3 regions of the Desulfothermus sp. genome follow, and region 2 is predicted to be linked to each of the others. Evidence: riboswitches for the same ligand, from Rfam matches in the RefSeq annotation. Region 2 holds a riboswitch; each other region holds the start of a gene.
The links. Region 2 has a riboswitch for cobalamin ahead of ACY2V1_RS09710 (FecCD family ABC transporter permease). Riboswitches for the same ligand answer to the same signal wherever they lie in the genome.
Positions count from the first base shown of each region.

Region 1 (6,549 bases), on a different contig from region 2:
AGGGTTGGTACATACAGAGAATTTACTGAGAATATTTTACCATGGATAAAAAAACTTGGCTACAATACCATCCAACTCATGGCCATTTTAGAACACCCTTATTATGGTTCTTTTGGCTATCAGGTATCAAATTATTTTGCCCCATCATCTAGATTTGGCACTCCAGATGATTTAAAAGAATTAATAGATACTGCTCATAGTTTAGGACTTTATGTATTAATAGACATTGTACACTCCCATTCAGCGCCAAATGAGGTCGAAGGACTATCCCGATTTGATGGAACCTATGACCTTTATTTTCACAAAGGAAAAGGGGGTTATCATCCCTTATGGGGATCCAGACTATTTGATTATTCAAAAAAACACGTGCTTTGTTTTTTACTATCAAACTTAAGATACTATTTAGAGGAATTTCATGTGGATGGTTTTAGATTTGATGGCATAACCAGCATGCTATACACCCACCACGGCATAGGAAAGGATTTTGTTTCCTATGATGAATATTTTAATGAATCTGTTGATACAGATGCTGTTACCTATCTGGCCCTGGCAAATAAGCTAGTACATCAAATAAAAGATGATGCAATAACCATTGCTGAAGAGGTATCTGGCATGCCTGGGCTCTGCTATCCTATAGACAGAGGAGGAATTGGATTTGACTTTCGCTTTGCAATGGGAATTGCTGACTATTGGATAAAGTTATTAAAGGATTTCAGAGATGAAAATTGGCCTATGGGACACCTTTGGTATGAATTAACAAGCCACAGACCAGAGGAAAAGACCATCAGCTATGCAGAATCCCATGACCAGGCACTGGTTGGGGACCAGACCATAATTTTCAGACTAATTGGTGCTGATATGTATTATTTTATGAGAAAGGAAGATGAAAATCTAAAAGTAGATAGAGGAATCGCTCTTCATAAGCTAATTAGATTTATCACCATATCCACTGCATGTGCTGGTTATCTAAATTTCATGGGAAATGAATTTGGACACCCTGAATGGATAGATTTTCCAAGGCAAGGAAACAATTGGTCTTACAAATATGCCAGAAGACAGTGGTCCCTTGCAGAAAATCCCCTGCTGAGATATGAATACCTGCTTAAGTTTGATATAGACATGATAAGATTTATCAAAGAGATAAATATATTAAGACCAGAAATGCCACCTAAACATCTTCATGACCACAATGAAAATAAAATTATTGCCTTTGAGAGAGGAGACTATGTATTTGTGTTTAGCTTCCATCCAACCACATCATTTACCCATTACAGAATATATGCACGTCCAGGAAAATATAAGCTGGTGTTTTGTACAGATGAAAAAAAATATGGAGGGTTTGAAAGATTAAAAATAGGTGAAACCCACTTTACTCTAACTGAAAAAACATATAATCATTTAACACATTACTTGTCTCTATATATACCAAATAGATGTGGTTTTGTATTAAAAAAGATAGATTGAGATAATGCCGGATCACGAATCCCGAATCACGAATCACAAATCACAAATTACGAATCCATGGGCGGATATGGAATCCATGAGCGAATATGGAATCCGCCCCTACACCCTATTCACAAATCACAAATCACGAATCACCAATCACGAATCACGAATTACGAATCACGCCTTTATCAAGGTTAAAAATTTACTTGACACACAAGACAAAAAAAAATATTCACATAGTCTCGACATCAGTAAGCCCCCGTAGCTCAGTAGGATAGAGCACAGGATTCCTAATCCTGGCGCCGCAGGTTCGAATCCTGCCGGGGGCATAGAGAAAATTCAATAATCCCCACAAGTTAGAAAATCTCATAAAATCCTCAACTCCGTAGTGTTAATCCGTTTTTTGAATATTAATATACCAAAAATTAACCAAAAACCAAGTCTTTTTGTAAACTTCCACAAAAAATGAAAAAAAGTTGCAAATAAAATGAGAAAAATAAAACTAACCGAGAGTAATACTTGACTTTCAGACAAGAGTTTTCCTTTTTAAAAGAAAATTTTATTAATTAATCAACAAATTTAAGGGATTATAGATAAAATTTTTGTAAGACCCTACTAATTTCAAATATACAATTAAATTATTCCAGGTACAACATGATAAAAAGGCTTTTTTGACAATTTAAGACTCTTCTAATAATAAGAGTTTGGAATACCAAAACATAAGAATGTAAAAAAGGAAGAACTTATTACATTGGGGAAATGGTCAGAGTTCGATTAAGCCCAAAAAGGAGAACTAGATTTACCTGGAGTCCGTAGAAAAAATCCCAAGCATGGTTTTAATTACAGAGAAAGCTGATATTGATAAAATCCAGGTTAGGGATTATGCTGAATTTTAATAACACAATGGAATCAATGAGATCTTTACATAGTTGTCTTTGTTGGCATTCAGGTAAAAGAAATCCTTTAAGGATAATAGAAGAACCAACTCCCCTCCAGGCTAAAATATTTTCAGTATTTGGCTACAAAATAAAAGGTGGGGTCTTACAAAAAATATCTAGATAACATCTTGATATTACAGCTTTTTTATATTTAGAGCTAAAAAAGGGAAAGTCCAATTTAAAATGTTGTTTATCTCCTAGATCGAGATCAACACTCAAAATAGGCTCACAATTCCGAATGTTTCCATACCATCGTTCTGGATATTTAGAACGGCGGCTGTTTATGTTCCATTCTCATCAGAGTATTTATCCTCCCTATAAAAAATAGGGGATCTTAAATTGAAGTAAGAGAAGTAAGAATGGACTTTTTCAAAAAGAGTTAATGTCTTGATTATCCCTTATTTTTTATTTGTAAATGAAGGAAATTTTTTTTATCGGATTTCCCTTATGAGTAAGTACAATTTCATATGGTCCAGATGGAAAGCTCTTTCCTTCAGATGGTTCTAATGTAAATGTTACATATCCAGTGTAGTTTGGATTTTTAATTTTTAACGGCAAACTGAAAATAAATATTTTTTTAGATCCATCATAGAAATACCAGTTCGCTGTTATTTCTGTATCTTTAGGAACATTTTTAATCATGCAACTTAAAAAAATAGCTTTTGTGTCAGGGTTAATACTTTCATCTATATAACCATATAAGTAGTGAGTTTTGTATTTATATACTGCACAATTTTCTATTGTAAAATTGAGTGAAGTGTTCTTCTGACGTTCAGAAGCATCTTCTGATGAGTAAGTCTTGTAAACACTATTTGCCCAAAATCCTCCACATATTTTATTGGGATCTCCACTGCATTTCATATTGCAATTGTTAGCTGGTCCATATTTTCCATAACTATTGCCACAAAAGCATTGAGTTGAATATTGTACTGATGCATATTTAAAATTTCTTTTTGAACAAATATCAATGCACATCTCAGGAGTCATATCTTTGGATCCATACATAAATCCATCTAAGTCTCTACCTTGGGTTCCAGTTGGATCTCCACTATCTTTAAAACAACCAATGTAGTATTTACTCAAATTGTCATTAAAAGATACACCCTTTGGTGTTTGAACATTACTTTTAGTACCTGCACATTCTATGTATCTAAATCCATCACAAAATCCTTGATCGCAGATTTCACCTGTTCCAATGATTTTAGTTGGTGAGTGAAGTCCTATATCAGGGTCTATTTCCCATTTAATTGCATTACTGAAACCTTGTTGTTTACAAAACTCATCAGCAGCTGGTTTGCCGCACAGTGAACCCCATACCTTACACCAATCTAAACGATACCCAGATATGGAAGGAGAATTAAAAATTTTTGTTACGCCTGTTTTATGTTTCCCTGATTTTTTTACACCTGATATAGTAAATTTATTTGGGACAGGATTTGGCACTTTGTATTTTAACCAACACCTAGGTGATGGTCCTTGATATCCTGGTCTTACAAATGTCCATGCTTTACACCGTGAATCTTTATCACACGCCTCTTTGCACAATGCTGGACTATTTTCTGTGAGATTGATATTTTTATAATCATATCCTGGTCTATCAATATTGTATTCATAACCTGCAGAACTAGCGGTGTTATAGGCAAACATATCTAAACTAAAATAAAAGCAAATAATTAATGTAAATAGAATGTTAAAAAAAATTTTTGATTTAGACTTCATCTTTTCCCCCTTTTATTTAGAAATTAAACTCGACATAAATTTTATCCTTTAATAAAAAATATTTCAATAAATTTTCTCGAATTTATTCACATCCAAAAGAAGTTGATCTATAAAAATTCCACAGCAAAAAACTAACTGTAACATAGTTGTAACAAATTATATAATGGGCAACCAAAAAATTAAGAGGTGTCTGTGTGAAAAAGTTAATGTTCCCTTTGGTGTTTGCTTTTTGAACAAATTTTGTGATTGCTGGTTCAATAAAATCAGAGGCTCAACCACTGTGCTGTCGGTAACATGATTATTTATGAGTGGATGGATATTAAAGTTAAGCTTCTCTTAATTTATTTGAATACTCTAGGCATATTTAACAAATCTAATTGTCAAGATTTTTTTAATGCATCTATCAACTTATCAAACAAATCTTCAATTAAAATATTGACTCAAAAAAAAAATAAATATAGAGAATTAAAAAAATTGAGTATAAAAATGGGTTCAGGTGCCTTTTAAGGTTTAAAAGGGAATCCGGTGAGACTCCGGAACCGGCCCGCGGCTGTGATAAGGGGACGAAAGCTGCAAAATGCCACTCTGGTTGTAACACCAGGGGAAGGCGCAGCGAGCCTTGTTGGATTTCCCAAAAGGGAACTCTATTCAACAGGGCAAGCCCTGTTGAATAATGACAGGGCGAGCCTTGTCGAATTGATTTCCTGAGGAATAAGGTTATTCAACGGGGCAAGTAGGATGATCCTTAGAGTCAGAAGACCTGCCTGAACAAAAATATCATTTTCTCATAAGGCAAAGAAAAAATAAACTTGTAGGGATAAAAACGGGAAATCCCTGAAGTCCTTATGTTATCAGGATTTCAGGGTTTTTTATTTTAAACCATGAAGGAATATTGCTTTAAAATTTTAATTCTTATGATGGGAATTTTAGTAACTTCCTCTGCAAATGGTAAAAAAATAATAGGTCTGTCTGGGACAGTTATAACTGTTCCTTTTTATCCAAAAAGGATAGTTTCCCTTGCACCAAGCATCACAGAATGCCTTTTTGAAATAGGTGCAGGAGACAGGGTAGTAGGTGTCACTCAATTTTGCAATTATCCAGAACAAGTAAAACGCTTGCCAAAGGTGGGATCTTATATATCTCCAAGTATTGAGAAGATACTTGCACTTAAACCAGATTTGTGTATTGCCACTAAAGACGGCAATCCAAAACACATTGTATTTAAACTTAAAGAAATTGGAATAAAGGTCTTTGTTGTTGATCCAAGAGATATTGAATCTCTGTTTTCCACAATGCTTGTTCTTGGGGAAATCGTTGGATGTGAGAAACAGGCCAAAGCAGTTGTGGAAAGGTTAAAGAAAGATGTGTTGTTAGTTCAAAAAAGAGCGTCATTGTATATCAATCCCCCAAAGGTATTCTTTCAAATAGGGGTGGATCCAATGGTTACAGTTGGTAAAAATACACTCATAGACAATTTAATAAAGGTAGCTGGGGGTGTAAATATATTTAAAAATCTTAAAGGGTATCCAAGAATCTCTGTTGAACAGGTCATAGGGTTAAATCCAGATATTATAATCATAACATCAATGGTTCATTCAGAACACAATTTAAATAACCTCAAACAATTCTGGGAAAAGTATAAAGAAATAAATGCAGTAAAATATTCAAATGTGTTTGTTGTAAATTCAGATTTTTTCAATCGTCCTTCACCTAGAGCAATTCAAGGACTAAAACTTCTGTCAATGATCTTTGAAAAGGCATTAAAAAAAATTGTCAATGAGAAAAATTGATAAAATAAAAATTTAAGAATTTGCAGCAAAATATATTTTAAAAGATATATACAAATGGGAGTATTGCTAAATTATGAATCTAAAAAAAATTTGGATTATATTTATGAGTTTATTTTTATATTCACCTCTTTCATATTGTTATCAAGTAAAATTTTTGGATGATGCTAAAAGATTCATAGAAATAAATAAAAAACCCCAAAAAGTTGTATCTCTTTCTCCATCTATTACTGAAATTTTGTATGAAATAGGTGAAAAAGAACATATTAAAGGGATAACATATTATGATGAATATGTAATAGAAGGAGCACATATAGTAGGTGGTTTTTTATATCCATCAACAAAGAGGATAAAAAAGATAAATCCTGATATAATTTTTTGTTCAAAAAGGCATAGAAAAATCATAAATGGATTTGAAAAAAATGGCGTTAAGATAATTGTTTTTGAACCAAAGGATATTCCTTCTTTATATAGGACAATCAAAATTTTATCAGATATATTTGAGAAAAAAGATAATGGACTTAGGCTAATTAAGAAGATTAAATATCAATTAGATCATATCCAAAAAAAATTGAGTCATATTAAGAAACAACAAAGATTACGGGTTATGAGAATAATGGGTAGGAATGTTTTAATGACTCCTACAGTAAATTCCTTTC
Region 1 is NZ_JBMYBT010000146.1:3,574-10,122, reverse strand. It holds gene ACY2V1_RS10795 (alpha amylase C-terminal domain-containing protein) at 1-1,464, shown strand, start outside; tRNA gene ACY2V1_RS10790 (tRNA-Arg) at 1,702-1,775, shown strand; gene ACY2V1_RS10785 (PAN domain-containing protein) at 2,790-4,103, opposite strand; cobalamin riboswitch at 4,581-4,885, shown strand; gene ACY2V1_RS10780 (ABC transporter substrate-binding protein) at 4,985-5,893, shown strand; gene ACY2V1_RS10775 (adenosylcobinamide amidohydrolase) at 5,997-6,549, shown strand, end outside.
Region 1: another riboswitch for cobalamin. It lies ahead of ACY2V1_RS10780 (ABC transporter substrate-binding protein); the one in region 2 lies ahead of ACY2V1_RS09710 (FecCD family ABC transporter permease).

Region 2 (15,302 bases):
AACTACCACATTTGAAGAATTTTTATCAAAAGTACAATTAATTTCAATTTCTGGATTTTCTTTTCCTTGCAATGCTTCAACAGCATTATTTAATAAATTAATTATCACCCTTTTTATAGCATTTGCGTCGAAATTAAAAGCAGGGATCTGTGGATCAACATTTTTTATCCACAATATCTTTGGGTAACTGGATGTATATAAAATATAAATTTCATCAATCAAGGTTTGTATATTATTTTTACTTGGAGTTATTTCTGGGAGTTTTGCAAATTCTGAGAATTCTTTAACCAAACCCTGAAGGTGATCAACCTGTCTTACTATTACTCTAACTCCTTCTTTAAATGCTGGATCATCTATTAAATTGGAAAATTTTTTCTCCAATCTCTGGGCAGAGAGTTTTATGGGGGTTAGGGGATTTTTTATTTCGTGTGCTATTCTTTTTGCAACCTCCTGCCAGGCAGCCAACCTTTGCATCTTGTCTAATTCTGTTATATCCTCAAATACTATAATGGTGCCTACCTGTTCATTTCCATGTCTTTTTAAGCTAACTAAGTTTAACAAAAGTTTTCTTTCTTTTTTATCTACTAAAATGGTAAGTTGTGTCTGTATTACTTTGTGTGGAAATTTCTCTAATTTAGGAAATAGGGAGGAGAATTCCTCTTTATAATCTCCTGGTAAGATGTCAAATAACCTTTTGCCTACTATGTTTCCTTCCGGGATTTGTAAGATTTCCAGGGCAGATTTGTTTATAGTGTTAATTTTGAATTGGCTATCTAAACTGATCACTCCGGATGTTATGGTATTAAGAACCGCTTCCATGTACTGCCTTCTATGTTCCAACTCTTTATTTTTTTTGTATAAGATCTGGTTTGTATCATTTAACTGTTTCTGGCTTCGCCTTAGCTCTTCAGCCATAAGATTGAATGATTTTACTAGTGTACCTAACTCATCCTCTGACTCATCTTCAATCCTCACCTCGAGATCTCCCAAGGCGATCCTTTTAGTAGCTGAGGACAGGGCCTGGATAGGATATGATATTTCCTTGGCCAGTTTTAGTCCAAACCAGATTGAGCCAAAAATTATCAAAAGGGTCATTACCCCTAAAAGTATGTAAAGGGATGTTTTCAGGGGTTTTTTCAAAGATTTAAGTTGATTATATTCATAAACTCCCTGTACTATTTTTTCCATTTTTTCAGTAATTGGATATTTAAGTCTTATACCCAATACTATAAATTTGTATTTTTGTGCACCATTGTTTTTTAAATGAGCAACACCCAAAACATAATCCAATCCTTCAAAGGAATATATATTTACCCAAAACTCTTTATTTTTTTCTATAGCTTCCCATTCTATTTTGTCTTTTAGTTTATTCCAAATTTTTTTCCAATTCTCCTGTATAAATCCAATTTCCCTTTTGTCTTTTTTTAAGATTAAAATTCCTGTATTATTTTCTTTAGCAAAATTACTAATTAATGTAATTAATTTTTTTTCATTGTATCTATTGAAATGTATCTTCTTAAATTTATCTAATTTAGTCTTTAATTCATCCTGAATGTATTTATAGTTTATTTTACCTATTTCAAGTGCTGTTTTTAAAGAATTATCAATTTGATTTCTAAACCAATAATCAACTGATGTTTGTACAAATTTTACAGAGATCAAAAACATTAGTATAGTGGGTATAAAAGATAAAGATATAAATGAAAGAACTAATTTAGTTCTTAACCTTGATCCGCCTACTTTTCTCTTTCTGTCTAAAAACAATTTAACACTATTTCGAATAACTAAAAATAGTATTACCAACAAAAGAATTACATTTAAATTAAATACAATTAAAAAAAGATATGAATTAACTCCAAAAAATTTTAGTTCAATCCAGCTGAATAGTATAATTAATATTACAGATATAAGTATGATTAAAAATTCAATTTTGGTCTTTTTGGGGATGTTTATATGTTTCATAAGTAAATTTAGAATTTAAAATTAATATGGTATTCAGATGGAGGTGTTATGTCAAAATTCCAGAAAAAAAGCGTCTTTTCAATCCAATAAGGAACCTTTTTTTTTAGAGAAAACCTAAGTATTAGGTCATATTTTTCTTCGCCAGTAGGGGTTGTCCATATTGGTAGTTTGAGATTTATAGTTGATATTTTCTCAATTAGTTTATTTATAGAATTTGTGGAGTAAATTGACTTATTTTTTTCCCTGATGGAGAATTTGTTACTTATGGGATTAAAAAAGATATTTAATTCCTGATCGTTGCTAAATACTGTTTTGTCAAAGAAGAATTTAATTTTTTTTTGAATTTCCACCTGATAGTAAAACACTACCTGAAACTTGTTGTCCTTGATTATTTTTTGGAATTTTTCTGGGTCAATTACATTAAGGGATATCTGGATACTGACGTTTTTATTACTGGTATTTAAAATAACATTTTCTAAAGTTATATCTTGTAAAAATGCCTTTGTTGGTAATACTAAACATACAGCTAAGACCAAAAATGCAATTAGCCGTTTGAATTTAATGAATTTTTTAGAAGTAATTCTTATTGACATTATGGACGTTTTCTCTTTGATTTTATCTTAAAATTTTATTGCATCCTGAAAAGGTAGAATATAAAGTTTTTTGTCATATGGCAAGACGCATAAAGTTTATTTTTGTGGGCAAGGTCAAACAGGATTTTTGGAAAAAAGCTGAAAAATTTTATCTGCAGAGGATTAGCAATTTTTTTAATGTACAAATAATCGTAGTCAAGGACTCCAAAAAAGGTTCCATAGATAATAGGGTCAATTTTGAGTCCAGGGAGATTTTGAAAAAATTGTTGCCTTCTGATTTTCTTGTTATTCTTGATGAGAAGGGGAAGTTCCTATCCTCTATGGATTTTGCCAAAAAATTGACAATGTGGACTGAACTACCAAATAAGACTCCTTGTTTTGTTGTTGGAGGATCATATGGGCTTTCTCAAGAGATAAAAAAAAGATCTGATTTTTTATTTAGTTTGAGTCCTCTTACCTTTACCCATGAAATGGCTAGAGTAATCCTCTTAGAACAAATATATAGAGCCTACCAGATTTTGATAAACTCATCATATCATCACTGATTTGGTATTTTTTTTGCTTTTAATTTAATAAAAGCAAAAAATTCCTTATTACCATTTGTTAGCAATCTAATAATCCTAAACCAAGAGGGATGGATATGAAAAACACAATTGAGTCCCAGGGAAAGGTCATTGGTGTTGATTTTAATGATGAGGAAAAAAATAAGATTTTCAATATAATTGACTGTAACGAAATCACCTTTGTAGAATCAAAAAGAGAAGATTCTTTTGAAGGTGTGGTTGGTAATAAAGATGCTTATGTGATCTTGATTCCCTGGAGACATTGGATAAGGTTATCTAATAATAGTAAAGATAAGTCTTTAAAAAAATTTTACATAAAAAAAATTGAAAACTCCTTTTTTGGTGACTCTGATATACTCACAGAATGCGTGGTGGCAATATCTTCTAGATTGTTGAAAAAAGATGAGGAATTAAAAGGGATTATAGACGAAGCAAAGGGGATCTATAATTTTATTTCAAATTTAAAAAAAGAGATTGCCTTATACAAAGAGCTCTATTTTAGAAAGGCAACTCAATTGGATTTTTTAGATGATTTTTTTAAAACAGTAACTCTCCCTAGATGTGTGAAGGAAATTCTAGAAAATGGATTTTTAAAGATTAGAGATTATTTTGCTGTTAATAGCTTTTGTATTTTAATCCCTGGAGAAAATAATGGTTATAAATTCTATGTTACCAATAATAAAAATTTTTGGATTAATTATGTTGAGAAAAAACTAAAGTTAAAGAAAAATAGTTTAGAAGTTGTAACATTGGGAATTGAGGTTCAAACAGATAAAGATTGGGACATTGTGGATGTATCTCCATCCCTGGAAAATTTTAAAGTTTTCATTTCTATAGATACAGATCATATGGGATATGATGATTTTGCTGTATTGGAGATGGCTATAGACCATCTATGTCTGCTCATTCAACGTGGTGTAGAATATGAAAAATTGTCCTCATTTGCATATATCGATTTTTTAACTGGCGTAGGTAATCGTCATTATTTTGATATGGTGATTAAACAAGAGATAAAAAGGCATGAAAGACTTGGATCAAAATTCAGTGTAGTGATGATTGATATAGATCACTTTAAGGATATAAATGATAGATTTGGACATGTTGCAGGTGATATGGTCCTAAATCAACTGGCAAATATAATTAAGGACAATGCAAGGGAAATTGATCACGTAATCCGTTATGGTGGTGAGGAATTCCTCTTGATATTGCCCCATACAAATAAAGAAAATGGCCGTATATTTGCTGAGAGACTGAGGAAAACAATTGAAAATTATAAGTTTGTAATTGATGATGGGAAAACAATAAAAATTACTGTAAGTATGGGGGTATCTGAGTTTGATCCAAAGGGGAAATATCCTATTGAAGATATTTTAAAGAGTGCTGATAGTGCCCTTTACAATTCAAAAGAGATGGGAAGAAACAGAGTAAGCGTTGTTTAAATTTAGTTAGTTAAAAATGGCAATCTAAATTAAAATCCCTTGACCTCCCTCTAAATGGGTCTTAATGTCTCACCCAGGAAAGTAATCGATTGAGGGGTGTGATAGGGGTGAGACATACCAACAAAGAACATGCAATTGTTTGTTTGTCTGGAGGACAGGATTCAGCAACCTGTCTTGCCTGGGCAAAAGAAAAATTTGAAAAAATATTCAGTGTTTGTTTTATATATGGCCAAAGACATATAATTGAAGTTGAGTGCTCGAAAAAACTTTCCGAGCTTGCTGGGTGTGTAAAACACTTTGAAATAAAAATAGACCAACTTTTTTCGCAAATAACTAAAAGTAATTTAATTAAAAACAGCGGGGATTTTAATAGGCCCTTTGAATTTGATGAGGACCTTCCAGCCTCATTTGTCCCTTTTAGAAACTTGTTTTTTATCTCCTCTGCAGCTTCTATTGCATACACCTATGGCATTAAGAATATAGTGGTTGGTGTATCTCAGACAGATTTTAGTGGCTATCCTGACTGTAGAAATACCTTTATTAAGTCTTTAAACGCCACCTTAGAGCTGGCTGTTGACTCTTCTTTTGAAATACATGCTCCACTTATGTATTTATCAAAAAAAGACACTGTGTTGCTCATGAAAGAGCTTGGAAAGTTAGATTGGTATAAATATACCCACACCTGTTATGAGGGAGCAAGAGCAGCATGTGGAAAATGTCCAGCATGTATCCTTAGACTCAAGGGATTTAAAGAGGCTAATATCAAAGATCCTATTGAATATAGAAAGTAGAATTAAAGGAGGAAAGACCATGGATGAGTTAGATGAATTTTGTCAAGGACTACAAATTGATATGGATAAAAAAGTAGAAGATATCTATGGGAAAAAAATAGCTGAGATATGGAAGAATTTAAAATATTTTAATGTATTAGAAAAAGGTGATGGTATTGGCAAACTTACTGGGAGTTGTGGAGATAGTGTGGAAATTTTAATAAAAGTAAAAAGCGGAAAGATAGATGAGATTTCATACTGGACAGACGGTTGTATCGCTACAGTAGTCTGTGGATCCCTTGTGTGCGATTTGGCCCATGGGAAACCACTGGAAGAGGCTGAAAAAATATCAGGAGAAGATGTTCTTATAGAACTTCCAAAATTGCCTGAAGATCATCATCATTGCGCATTTCTTGCGGCAAATACATTGCATGAGGCAATTGGGGATTATTATAGAAAAATGCAAAAGCAAAGATAATTTATCAATGGTTTAAAATTAAAGGTTTCAAAAAAAGTTAGAATGTGCTAATTTTTTTCTTTACAACGTTTTGTTATGAACTTAATATATTTTTGTCTGGTTTATTTAGAGTGATTACTAAAACAGGAGGTTTATGGGTATGAGTGAGAACAAGTGTGAAATGGAGAAAAAAGAGTGTGAGAGTTGTTCAAAAAAAGGTTCTTGTGAAGAGTATAAGGATGAAAAATTAAAACAAACACTTAGCAGGATTAAACATAAAATCGTAATACTTTCAGGAAAAGGTGGGGTTGGAAAGAGTTCAATAGCCACAAATATAGCTGTGGGATTATCTTTAAAGGGTAAAAAAGTAGGACTTATGGATGTTGATGTCCATGGCCCATCTATCCCACGTTTATTAAAATTGGATGGAGCAAGGCCTGAAGTTGGTGCAAATGGAATGTATCCAATTGCATGGTCTAAAAATTTATCAGTAATTTCCCTGGGATTTTTACTTCCTTCTAAGGAGGATTCTGTAATCTGGAGAGGTCCACTTAAGATGGGAGTAATAAAACAATTTATAGAGGATGTGGTGTGGGGATTTTTAGATTATCTTGTAGTGGATTGTCCCCCTGGCACTGGTGATGAGCCCCTCTCTGTTATGCAGCTTATGGGAAAAGAGGCCCGTGCAGTGATAGTGACTACTCCACAGGACGTGGCAGTTGATGATGTGAGGCGGTCAATTAATTTTTGTCGTCATACAGGGAATCCAATAATAGGTGTTGTTGAAAATATGAGTGGCTTTGTATGTCCCCATTGTGGTAAAGAGGTAGATATCTTTAAATCAGGAGGAGGGGAGGCCCTGGCAAAGGAGACAGGGGTCGAGTTTCTTGGAAAGATACCCCTGGATCCCAAGTTGGTAGAGGCTGGAGATAGCGGTGATGTATTTATTAAATATCATCAAGACTCACCAGCAGCCAAGGCCCTTTTAAAGATATTAGAGCCAATATTAAAATTGGATGAAAAATAGGGTTGTTAAAAATAATGGAAATTTGATAAGAAGGGACGAAAAGATTCGTCCCTTTTTTTGTTTTTTAACTATTAAATACGCATAAATATATGCGTTCTGGAAGGGGAGGTGTAAACTATGTCCACAAAAATTACAATATTATGTGAAAACACAGCAGGCGCTATGTTTGGGCTCATTGGTGAGCATGGTTTTTCTGCTTTAATTGAAAAGGACGGTGAAAAAATTTTGTTTGATACTGGTCAGGGTTTTACTTTAAAACACAACGCATCTATCTTAGGTGTTGATTTTAAAGAGATTAACAAGATAGTGATTTCTCATGGGCATTACGACCACACAAGTGGACTTGTAGATGCTTTATATCCCCCAAGGGGAGCAAAGGTATATCTTCACCCTGATTGTTTTGGTGCAAAATACGCAAAACTTAATACTCCAAAAGGATGTGACTATGTGTATATTGGGATTAAATTTAAGAAAGAAATATTAGAAGATTCTCTTAAAGCTGAATTTGTGTATCTAAAAGAATTTACAGAGATTTCAAAGGGAATTTATTATTCAGGTGAGGTACCAAAGGAAGAGAAATTTGCCATAAAAGACACACGTCTTGTTGTAAGAACAGATCATGGAGAATATATTGAAGATCCATTTAACGACGATATAAGCTTACTCATTGAAACAGACAAAGGCCCTGTTGTATTACTTGGATGTGCACACAGTGGAGTTGTAAATATTCTTAGATATTTATCAAAAAAAACAGGGCATAAAAAATTTTATGGAGTAATTGGCGGTACCCACCTTGGATTTTTCCCACCAGGAGAGGAATTAAACAATATTTTAGATGAGCTTGAGCGTTTTTCAGTTGAGCTTGTTGCAGTTTCACATTGCACAGGTCCTGTTGCCGCTTCCCACTGCTATATGAGGTTTAAAGAGAGATTTGAATTTGCAAATGTTGGGTGGTCCAAGGAGTTTTGATTTTTTGAATAGTTTTTTTCAGTGGCACTTTCCACAGGGCTCACTTCTACCACAACAGGTCTTCCCCGTAGTTTCGAATCTACATTCTTTCCCCTCTCTTTTATGGGAAGTAGAAGAGCTCGTTCCCTTTAAAATAAATCCCATCCCGCCGCTGATTAAGCGTTTGACTGTGCCTCCGCATTGGGGGCACTCATTTATTGGATTATCTGACATTGATTGTTTTATCTCAAATTTATATCCACAGTTTGTGCATTCATATTCATAAGTTGGCATAGAATTCCTCCTTTTTCCCTCTGAACTCCCTTATTTTTTTAATCATTTTTATCCTCTTTAATTGGTCGTGTCAATACACAAGAACCCACCTGAACATTGGCATGATTTGCAATAACATTACATTTTGCCTTAAATAAGAAAAAGATATTGTGTTCTACATTGCTTAAGCTTTCAAAATTGCCCTGACCCTTTGCAATAACTAAATCCGAATTCCAGAATTTATTTAAGAATTCTTCTTTGCAGTCTTCTAAAATAGTTCCTGGTGCATCTGATCCATTGTCTATAACATTGACAATTTTAGGTAAATTGCAAAATTCAGCATCATGGATAGTTGCATCATTTATAATAGGGCCACCTCTAACTACTAGCGTTATTTTTTCTGGGCCAATTTCTTCAATAAATATTTTATCAAATACTATTTCACCGGCATTATCTGCTAAATAAAGGATATTTTTTGAATTTTTTATTTCTTTTTTAAATAATTGAAAATCTCCAATAACTGGTTGTGATAATCCGTTGGCTATGGATTTTTCTACTTCTTGTTCTGTAATATTATTTTTTACTCCAAGGTCTATAATGTTTCCTGCCATGGCAAGCCTCATGGCAGTATTTATGGGATCTGGAGAGTCCTTTACCATTGATTTTAGTTTTGGATATATTTTTATTGCCAATTTATTATGCCTGATTTTTATCTCTTTGTATGGGTCTGGATTATTGGTTATTTTTCTGATTAATGAATGGATGTGTTTTGCAGTATATGGTGGTGGTTTTGACATATCTATTTTGCTTAAACTTAGAAGCGCTTCTCTCAATAATTGCTCTTGAAGTTTTTCGTCTGCTCCAGTTATTTTTCCTACGTCAAGACAATGACGAACAAAACATGGGATGCATTCCAAATAGGTCTTCATCTCTTTATCCCCTTTATTAAAATCTTGGGATTCTTTTTAAGAAAAGTTTTTATTTTTGACAACTAATTTATTGTAGGAGGCGAAATATTTCTCAGATATCAACAAATTTGTTAGGAAAACAACCATCCCTAGATGAAAAATATATAACTTGGGAACTTTTAAGTTTTGCTTGAAGATTTTCATTTTATCCATTAATACCTTGTTCAAATTTTAGTGCTCATGCTCTTTTTTAAATTATTTTATAACCATTCAGGTGCCTATTTGGGCTTAAAAGGGAATCCCGTGAAAATCGGGAACGAACCCATCGCTGTGATAGGGGGACGAAAGCTGCAAAGGCCACTGCCAAAGCACCTGGGTTTTAACCTTAGAACCTTGAACATAGAACTTAAAACCTAGAACTTTTTTAGGTGTTTGGTGGGAAGGCGCAGTGACTAGGATGATCCCTTGAGTCAGAAGACCTGCCTGAATGGGAACGGATCTTGTTGTTAAACGGCAAGAAATTTTTTGGACCTGGATGAAAATGGGACATCCTGGTTTGTCAAAAAAAAAGACAAACTGGGATTTTTTTATGAAAAAATTTTATTTTCAGCTTATTTTTGCATTTATTTTTCTTATTCTCACAGTAATTATATCTCTTGGTCTGGGATTTGTAAAGATCCCTTTTTTTGAAATTATAAAGATTATTTTATCTAAGTTAACTGGTATAACATACGATAATATTTCCAATATACATTCCTCTGTTGTCTGGGACGTTAGACTGCCCCGTATAATTTGTGCTGCTTTAGTTGGCGCATCCCTCTCTGTTTGTGGGGTTGTGTTTCAGGGCATCCTTTTAAATCCCTTAGCAGATCCATATACCCTGGGAATTTCTGCAGGTGCTGCCTTTGGAGCATCAGTTGCCTTGCTTTTTGGGTTCAACTTCTTGGGAATCTATAGTGTACCTTTTTTCGCATTTGTCTTTGGGCTTATAACCCTTCTTGTAGTTGTATATCTCTCTTCTACTTCCAGTGGTGGAATTTCATCAAACAATTTGATCTTATCAGGTGTTATTGTATCAGCGATTCTCTCTGCTGGTATTAGCTTTTGTAAATACCTGGCGCAGGAGAGGGTTTCAGTTATTGTGTTTTGGCTTTTAGGGAGTTTTGCATCATCTACCTGGACAAGCGCATTATTAATTGTAGGGTGTCTTATTATATCCTTTGGTGTATTTATATTTTATTTTAGAGAGCTTAATTTGCTTAGCCTTGGGGGAAAAACAGCTCTATCAATGGGTGTGGATCCAAATAGGGTGCGTATATTATTGCTTGTATTTGGTTCTCTTTTAACTGGTGTCTGCGTATCATTTTCTGGAATTATTGGATTTGTAGGCTTGCTTGTTCCCCATATGATGCGATCAGTGGTAGGTCCAAATCATTTAAAACTTTTGCCTATCTCCCTAATATGCGGGGCAATAATGCTCACTATGGCTGATACACTAACCAGGGCCGTTCTACCTACAGAAGTTCCAATAGGAGTGCTTACTGCCCTAATAGGTGGACCCTTTTTCTGTTATATATTTAGGAAAAAACAGGTAGGTTTTTAAAAGTGGTTAGTGAAATCCTAAAAATAGATCATGTTTCGTTTTCGTACCAAGATCTACTTGTTTTAAAGGACATTTCTTTTAAGTTTTATCCAGGTAAGTTTTATGGAATTTTAGGTCCAAATGGGAGTGGAAAATCCACATTACTCGATATATTGCTTGGTTTTAAAACTCCAGACAAAGGCAATGTGTTTTTATTTAAAAAACATATAAAAGAAATAAAAAAAACAGAAATTGGAAAGAAAATATCATATGTGCCGCAAAATTTTACTTTTAATTTCCCATTTAGTGTTGATGAAATTGTGACCATGGGTAGATATCCATATATTAAGAGATTTTCTTTCCCAACTCAAAAAGATTTTGAAATTGTAGAGCACGTGGAAAGGGAAGTAGATATATTTAAATTTAGAAATAGATTGATAACTGAATTAAGTGGAGGTGAAAGGCAAAGGGTTATGATAGCACGGGCATTAGCCCAGGATACACCAATTTTTCTATTAGACGAACCAACATCTAATCTGGATGTAAAGCACAGTTTAAGAATATTAAATAGTTTTAAGAAGAGGGTGATTAATAAAAATAGGACTGTAATATGCGTATTTCACAACATAAATGAGGCTTTATTTTTTTGTGATGAATTAATATTTTTAAAAAATGGTGAGATTATAATAGGTGGTCCTACAGGTGATATTATAAATGAAGATATCTTAAAAAAGATATTTGAAGTAGAGGTTATGCTTCGTTTTGAAAAAAAATTAAATTGTTATCAAGTAATATTTACAAATGGGAGGTATTAGTATGAGAAGAAAAAATAATGTAACAAAATTTTTAATAATCAATTTATTTTTATTTGTAGTTAGTTCAACATTGGTCTATGGATTTAAAATAAAAAATGATATGTTAACTGATGATGGAGGAAGGCATATAAAAATAACTAATCCATATAATAGAATAATTTCTCTATATCCAGCACATACTGAAAATCTTTGTGCATTACATGGTTATAAATATATAGTTGGTATATCTATAAGTGATACATATCCTCCATATATCTTAAAGAAACCAAAATTTTCTTATCATTTTGGGGTGGAGAGATTTTTAGTAGTTAAACCGGATTTAGTATTAATCAGACCAATGATAGAATTTGGATATCCCAATTTAATAAAAAAATTTAAAAAAGAAAATATAGCTGTTATTTCAATACAGCCCAATAATATATCTTCTCTATATAGCTATTGGATGGCATTAGGTTTAATTATTGGAAAGAGAGAAAATGCACAACAAATAATTGCAGACTTTAAAGATACTATAGAATTTTTTCATTCAATCAATAAAAAAATAAAACACAAAAAAATGGTTTTTTTTGAGTCTATACATAGGAAATTTAAGACATTTGCTCCAGATTCCATACCAATGTTTGTTTTGAAATCTGCTGGGGGAATAAATATAGCCCAGGACGCATATGAAGTAAGAAATTCAAATATAGCAGATTATGGTAAAGAAAAAATATTGTCTCATGCTAGTGAGATAGATGTGTTTTTGGCACAACGAGGTCGAATGAATAGGATAAGAATAAAGGATATAAAAAAAGAACCTGGTTTTAATATAATCAAGGCAGTGAAGAATAATGAGATACATCTTGTAGCTGAGGAAGTTACATCTAGACCTACTATTAGGCTCTTAATGGGGATATATGAGATAGGCCATATTTTATATCCAACTTATTATGATAATAGAGTTAAACAACGTATTCAAAATATACTTAAAAAATATTATCAAAAATAAGCTTAGTTTTGATGGAGAGGTCATTATGGAGAAAAGAGGGAAATTATACGGTATAGGTGTAGGCCCAGGAGACCCAGAGCTGATAACAGTGAAGGCTGTAAAAATTTTAAAACAGGTTGATATAGTATATTCTGCATCTTCAAGCAAGAATGATCATTCAATGGCTTTTGATATTGCATCCAGATACATTCCCAAAAAAACTAAATGTATTTTTTTGCCTTTTCCTATGGTCTTAGACAAAGAAGAAGCAGAGAAATACTGGCGCTCACATGCTGAAAGGGTCAAAGAAGATGTATATAATGGTAAGGATGTAGCTTTTTTGACAGTAGGAGATCCTTTAACATATTCCACATTTGGATATTTGTTGAGATGTTTTAAAGAGATTGCTCCAGATGTTGAAATAATAATAATTCCTGGTATTACATCTTATCAGGCGTCTGCAGCAGTGACTAAGACAGTACTTGCTGAGGGTGAGGAAGTGCTAACTGTAGTATCAGGGGTTAAAGGTGGTGATCATTTAAGAAGACTCTCAACTATATCTGACAATATTATTTTTTTAAAGGCCTATAAAAATATTAAAGATATATACGCTGCCTTAAAAGAGACAGGGAGGTTAAAATCTAGCGTAGCTGTTAAAAGATGTGGATTTGCTGACCAGGAAATTATACATAACATTGAAGAGCTATTAAATAAAAAGGCCTTATATTGGACATTGATAATTTCAAAAAAAGGTAAATAAGCTGCGATGGGATATTTTTTATTTTTTGCTTAATTATAGGAGTTAACTATGTTAAATATAATTCGTCCTGAAGAAATTGAAAAAAGGTCTTTTGAAATAATAGAAGAAGAGACAAAAAAGATTAAGGGTAGTATTCCATTTTCCAATGAAAAGTGGCAGATTGTAAGGAGGATCATCCATACCACCGCAGATTTTGATGTGTTAGACAACATAGTTTTTCATCCTGATGCAATAGAAATGGGAAAAAAGGCAATAAAAAATGGATGTATAATTGTCACAGATACAAATATGGCAAAAGCAGGAATTAGCAAGGCCAGGCTTAAAAGATTTAATGTAGAGGTTGAATGTTTTGTATCAGATGAAGATGTTGCCAAAGAGGCAAGGATTAGAAATTGCACAAGGTCTATGGTTGCTATTGAAAAGGCTGCAAAAGTTGGAAAGGATATTATTTTTGGAATTGGTAATGCCCCAACTGCTATATTTCATTTGATTGATTTAATGGGAAAAGGAGAGGTGAAACCAGCCCTTATCCTTGGAATGGTGGTTGGCTTTGTGGGTGCTGCTAAGTCAAAGGAAGAATTAATTTCTCGTTCAATCGCTCCATATATTGTACTCAAAGGCAGAAAAGGGGGATCACCAATTGTTGCTGCCACAATAAATGCACTTTTGGATTTGTGTTAAGTTGAATTTTTGTATAATAAAAAAAGGAATGGAACAATTAAGAGGACTTTAGAGATCTGAGCTTAATCTCTAATAAATATCTAGACTACGATGAAAAATAGAGAATTATTAAGAGGTTAAGTATATTTTATAGGGGGTGTGGAGATGGAAGAACTGGCTCTCAAACAAAAAGTTGGTATGCTTGAAGATGCTCTTATGCAGCTTGTATATCAATCAAGAATAACTGATATGAAGATAGGTCGATTGAGTGATGAGATGAAGGACTTCAAGGACGAGATGCTGGAATTTAAGAATGAGATGAAAGATTTCAAAGATGAGATGAAGGCCTTTAAGGATGAGATGAAGGAGTTTAAGGATGGAGTAGTTGTATTTCAAGATGAGATGAAGGCATTCAAGGACGAGATGCTAGAGTTTAAAAACGAGATGAAGGACTTCAAAGATGAAATGAAAGAATTTAAGGATGAAATGAAGGACTTCAAGGATGAAATGAAAGAATTCAAGGACGAGATGCTAGAGTTTAAAAACGAGATGAAGGACTTTAAAGACGAGATGAGAGAGTTTAAGATTGAAGTAAATGAAGACAGGAAGAGAATGAATAAACAGTGGGGAGAACTGGCAAATAAAATGGGAACTATTGTTGAGGATATAGTTGCTCCTGCTATTGGTCCTGTTGTTAGAAAATATTTTAATTGTGATCCAGAAGAGATAGCTATTAGGATAAAGAGAAAGAAAAATGGATTAAAAGATGAATTTGACGCTATATGTGTATGTAAAGATAGGGTGTTTTTATTTGAAGTAAAAAGTACACCACGTCCTGAATATGTTTTTGATTTTAAGAATAAAAAGAAGGAAAATTTTTTAAAGCTCTTTCCTGAACACAAAGACAAAGAACTAGTGTTAATTTTTGCATCTCTTCGTTTAGAAGAAGATATTTTAAATCTACTTACAAAACAGAAAATTCTTGGTATGGCATACAGAGAATGGGAATATATGGATATTTTAAATTTTTCTAATGTCTATGGTGAATGTTTTAGTAAATAAAAAATGGGAAAAAAAACAGGTCTAAGAATAGGTTATACAACAGGATCATGTGCTACTGCTGCTGCAATGGCGGCAGTTATGGCAATTTTAGGTGAGGAAAAAAGAGAAGTGGACATTCCAACTCCATCTGGAAAAAGATTAAGAATTCCCATTGTTAAGATTACTAAAGATGGAAATTTTGCCAGGGTATTGGTAAAAAAGGATGCAGGAGATGATCCTGATGTCACCCATGGAGCCCTTATTTGCGCAAAGGTATCAATACAACAACAAGATAATGAATCCATTGTTGAGATTTTCGGTGGAAAAGGGGTTGGAATTGTAACAAAGCCAGGTTTACCTGTTAAGATTGGTCATGCTGCCATAAATCCTGTTCCCAGAGAACAAATTAAAAATGGGGTGTTAGAGATATTAAATAGGTTCAAAATTAAGGCAAAGGTATGTGTAATAATTGAGGTGTTAGAAGGGGAAAAAATCGCCAAAAAGACTTTGAATCCAAGGCTTGGGATCATTGGAGGA
Region 2 is NZ_JBMYBT010000131.1:15,868-31,169, forward strand. It holds gene ACY2V1_RS09660 (sensor histidine kinase) at 1-1,962, opposite strand, end outside; gene ACY2V1_RS09665 (DUF4390 domain-containing protein) at 1,971-2,555, opposite strand; gene ACY2V1_RS09670 (23S rRNA (pseudouridine(1915)-N(3))-methyltransferase RlmH) at 2,633-3,100, shown strand; gene ACY2V1_RS09675 (diguanylate cyclase) at 3,196-4,557, shown strand; gene queC (7-cyano-7-deazaguanine synthase QueC) at 4,665-5,348, shown strand; gene ACY2V1_RS09685 (iron-sulfur cluster assembly scaffold protein) at 5,368-5,805, shown strand; gene ACY2V1_RS09690 (P-loop NTPase) at 5,945-6,811, shown strand; gene ACY2V1_RS09695 (MBL fold metallo-hydrolase) at 6,929-7,780, shown strand; gene ACY2V1_RS09700 (FmdB family zinc ribbon protein) at 7,799-8,053, opposite strand; gene ACY2V1_RS09705 (damage-control phosphatase ARMT1 family protein) at 8,092-8,961, opposite strand; cobalamin riboswitch at 9,196-9,441, shown strand; gene ACY2V1_RS09710 (FecCD family ABC transporter permease) at 9,530-10,543, shown strand; gene ACY2V1_RS09715 (ABC transporter ATP-binding protein) at 10,546-11,337, shown strand; gene ACY2V1_RS09720 (ABC transporter substrate-binding protein) at 11,339-12,325, shown strand; gene cobI (precorrin-2 C(20)-methyltransferase) at 12,351-13,064, shown strand; gene ACY2V1_RS09730 (precorrin-8X methylmutase) at 13,113-13,745, shown strand; gene ACY2V1_RS09735 (hypothetical protein) at 13,890-14,786, shown strand; gene ACY2V1_RS09740 (cobalt-precorrin-5B (C(1))-methyltransferase) at 14,790-15,302, shown strand, end outside.

Region 3 (3,404 bases), on a different contig from region 2:
GATAAAAACACTACCAGGTTGGAGAGATGTATCAGCTATAAAAAATAATCGTATATATTCATATCCATGTGCTTTGACCTGTCGTCTTTCGGCCCATACGGGATATTTTGTATCGTGGCTGGCATCTGATATATATTCTAAAGAATTTTTGGATGATAGATATTGGGTAAATAAAGATAAAATAATATCAAAAAGGAAAATACCTATATCTCTTGGCTATATTAAAAGTGTGAATATCATAAAATCATCTATATTTGACTTTATAAATAAAACTATTCTAATAACCTTTGAAAAACCAATAAATATAATTTCAACCTTAGAAGGCCCCAGGTACAATATAATAAATGTCGGCAATCATTATACACCACCACCTTGTTGGAGAATTACTCATCACCTGGGATTAGAAAAATCCAGAAAAAGGATATATAATACTCTACAAATTAAAGAGGAAGATTCAAGTCTCTTGTTTACAGGCGCAGATATGGATAATCTGGCCATGATAAAAAAAGAATACAAAGATTTGGCAGTCTATGTGTTTGCAACTGCAGGGGTTAAGACCAATGCCATGAGAATGTCAAAAGATATGGGTTGCTATTATGAAATAGACCCAGGCACAATTAATATGATAATTATGACAAATGCAAAACTCACTCCTCGGGCCATGACCAGAGCTATAATCACTGCAACAGAGGCAAAAAGTGCTCTATTAAATGATCTTGATATAAGAAGTTCATACAATCCCAAAATATATCAGGCAACAGGCACGGGCACAGATAATATAATTATTGTTCAAGGAGATGGGAAATTTACTTTAGACAATGCAGGTGGTCATTCAAAACTTGGAGAATTAATTGCAAAGGCCGTATATGATGCGGTAAAAATTGCTATAAAAAAACAAAATAAACTGATAGAAGATCGATCTATTTTTAAAAAATTAAACGAAAGGGACATATCTATATTTGATATTGTCTACAATAGTGAACTTATACCAAAAAATAAAAAGGAATTTTTTGTTCAAAAATTAGAAGATCTTCTTTTAAAGAAAGAATATGCATCTATTATGCAGGAATTTTTAGTTCTGTCTGATGAATATGAAAAAGGCCATATAAAAGATATATCTGCTGTTTCTAAATTGGAACAACTTGTTTTAAGTTCTATATCAGGAAAGGAAAATATAGAAGTAAAAAGATTTGTTAATGATAATAATATCCCTAAGGTTTTAAAGATAGGACTAAATTCATTTTTAACAGCTGTAGAGGAGTCTGTAACTAACCAGTAAGCCAAAAAAGATAATTCTTGACTTTTGATTTGAGTTGGGTTTTATATAAAATCTACCAGGTGCCTATAATGGGCTTAAAAGGGAATCCGGTGAGAATCCGGAACCGGCCCGCGGCTGTGATAAGGGGACGAAAGCTGCAAAATGCCACTCTGGTTAAAACACCAGGGGAAGGCGCAGCTTGCTCCGTTGAATAATGCAACGGGGCCTTGACCTGTTGAATTTCCCAAAAGGGAACTATATTCAACAGGGCCTGCCCTGTTGAATAATAACAGGGTGAGTTCTGTTGAATCTCCTAAGAAAAGGGGTTATTCAACAGGGCAAGTAGGATGATCCTTAGAGTCAGAAGACCTGCCTGGAAAGAGCTTTTAAGTCTCTCGGAGCAAGGGGCTTAAAAACTATATATAGTTTTGGGGATAAAAACGGGAAATCCCTGAAATCCTGCTTGTATGAAGGATTTCAGGGATTTTTTTATTTGTATTTTAAACAATGAAAAATTTAAGTTTAAAAAAAGGAGGAAAGGTTATGAGGACAGGAGTTATTTGTTATGTTAGAACAGACACTGAAAATTTGGATCTAGAGCAGGTAAAAAAGGATCTAAAAAAAATTTTTAAAGATGCAGACTTAATAGAAATTGCCCATTCTCCAGGTAGTGAGGAAGATATAACTTATGGTTGGTGGGAAATGACAAGACGTGGGATGAAAAGGATACTCCTTAGATTTGTAGAAATTGGAAAGGACATGAAGATCAAATTCACTGGCAAAGAAATGAGACTTTGTGGCTAAAATATCAAGGAGGAAATCACAAAATGAAAAAGTATTTAGTAGTTTTCATCGGAATTTTAGCCTTTCTTGTTTCTCAAGATACCTTTGCATATGAAAACCAGACCTCGTTGGATACTATAGTGGTTACTGCAAGCAGGTACAAAGAATCTATAAAAGAAACACCCATGAACATCCAGGTAATTGGACCAGAAGAGATAGAAGCCTCCTCTGCAAGGGATTTAGGAGAGCTCCTTTCAGAAAAGGGCATAGGCACTATTAGACAATATCCTGGCACCTTAACATCTGTTGGAATTCGTGGTTTTAGAACAGAAACACACGGAAATGACCTCCTTGGACATGTACTTATCCTTTTAGATGGTAGACGTGCAGGAACAGGAAATGTGGCCAAGATCCTAACAAAAAACATTGAAAGAATAGAAATTATCAGAGGTCCTGGGGCAGTTCAATATGGATCTGCTGGTATTGGCGGTGTTATAAATGTAATAACAAAAAGGGGAAGAGGAAAACCCCATGCTTTTTTGGAAGGAACACTTGGAAGCTTCAATTATCAAGACGGGACCATAGGCTCTTTTGGTAAAATAAATAAATTTGACTACTCATTTTCTTATAGCCGAGGGAAAATGGACGACTATGATACAGCAGATAACACAAAATACAAAAATACAGGCTATGATAAAAAAGAGAATTACTCCTTTAACATTGGTTATGAGTTCTTACCTGGTAACAGGATTGGTGTAATCTATACCAAATTTGATGTGGATAGAGCAGGCAGTCCTTCTTATCTAAGTCAAAATGATTTAGATGATTATTCAGATAAATCTCTTAGTTCAGCGGATTTCATTTATGAGGGCACTACTTCATCACTTCCTCTATTTTGGAAGTTTAGATACTTTCAGGGAAAAGACAGAGATAGATGGGTAGATCCACTTATGAGTAATCCTGACGGCTGGGATGATGGAATCCCCACAACAAAAGAAACAACTCATAGGGGAGCACAAGGGCAGCTTACCCTGGATATGGAAAACTTTGTAATAACAGGCGGTTTTGACTGGGTGTATTACAGAATTGAATCAAGTCCATATCAACCCAGAGAAACCAAATATAAAAATCCAGCTGGATTTATTCTGGGAAAGATCAAACTCCTTGATAATAGATTTGTCATATCTGGTGGTGCTAGATATGACAAATTTAAAGTAGAAGTGGAAAAAGGGGAAGGACATGATAAAGACAAGACACATATATGCCCAACAATAGGGGCGACATATCTTATTAATGATAATATCAAAATCAGGGCAAACTATGCCCAGGGCTATAGGATGCCAAGTGCAAAAGAACTTGCATC
Region 3 is NZ_JBMYBT010000146.1:25-3,428, reverse strand. It holds gene ACY2V1_RS10775 (adenosylcobinamide amidohydrolase) at 1-1,279, shown strand, start outside; cobalamin riboswitch at 1,320-1,649, shown strand; gene ACY2V1_RS10770 (hypothetical protein) at 1,802-2,062, shown strand; partial or broken gene ACY2V1_RS10765 (TonB-dependent receptor plug domain-containing protein) at 2,086-3,404, shown strand, end outside.
Region 3: another riboswitch for cobalamin. It lies ahead of ACY2V1_RS10770 (hypothetical protein); the one in region 2 lies ahead of ACY2V1_RS09710 (FecCD family ABC transporter permease).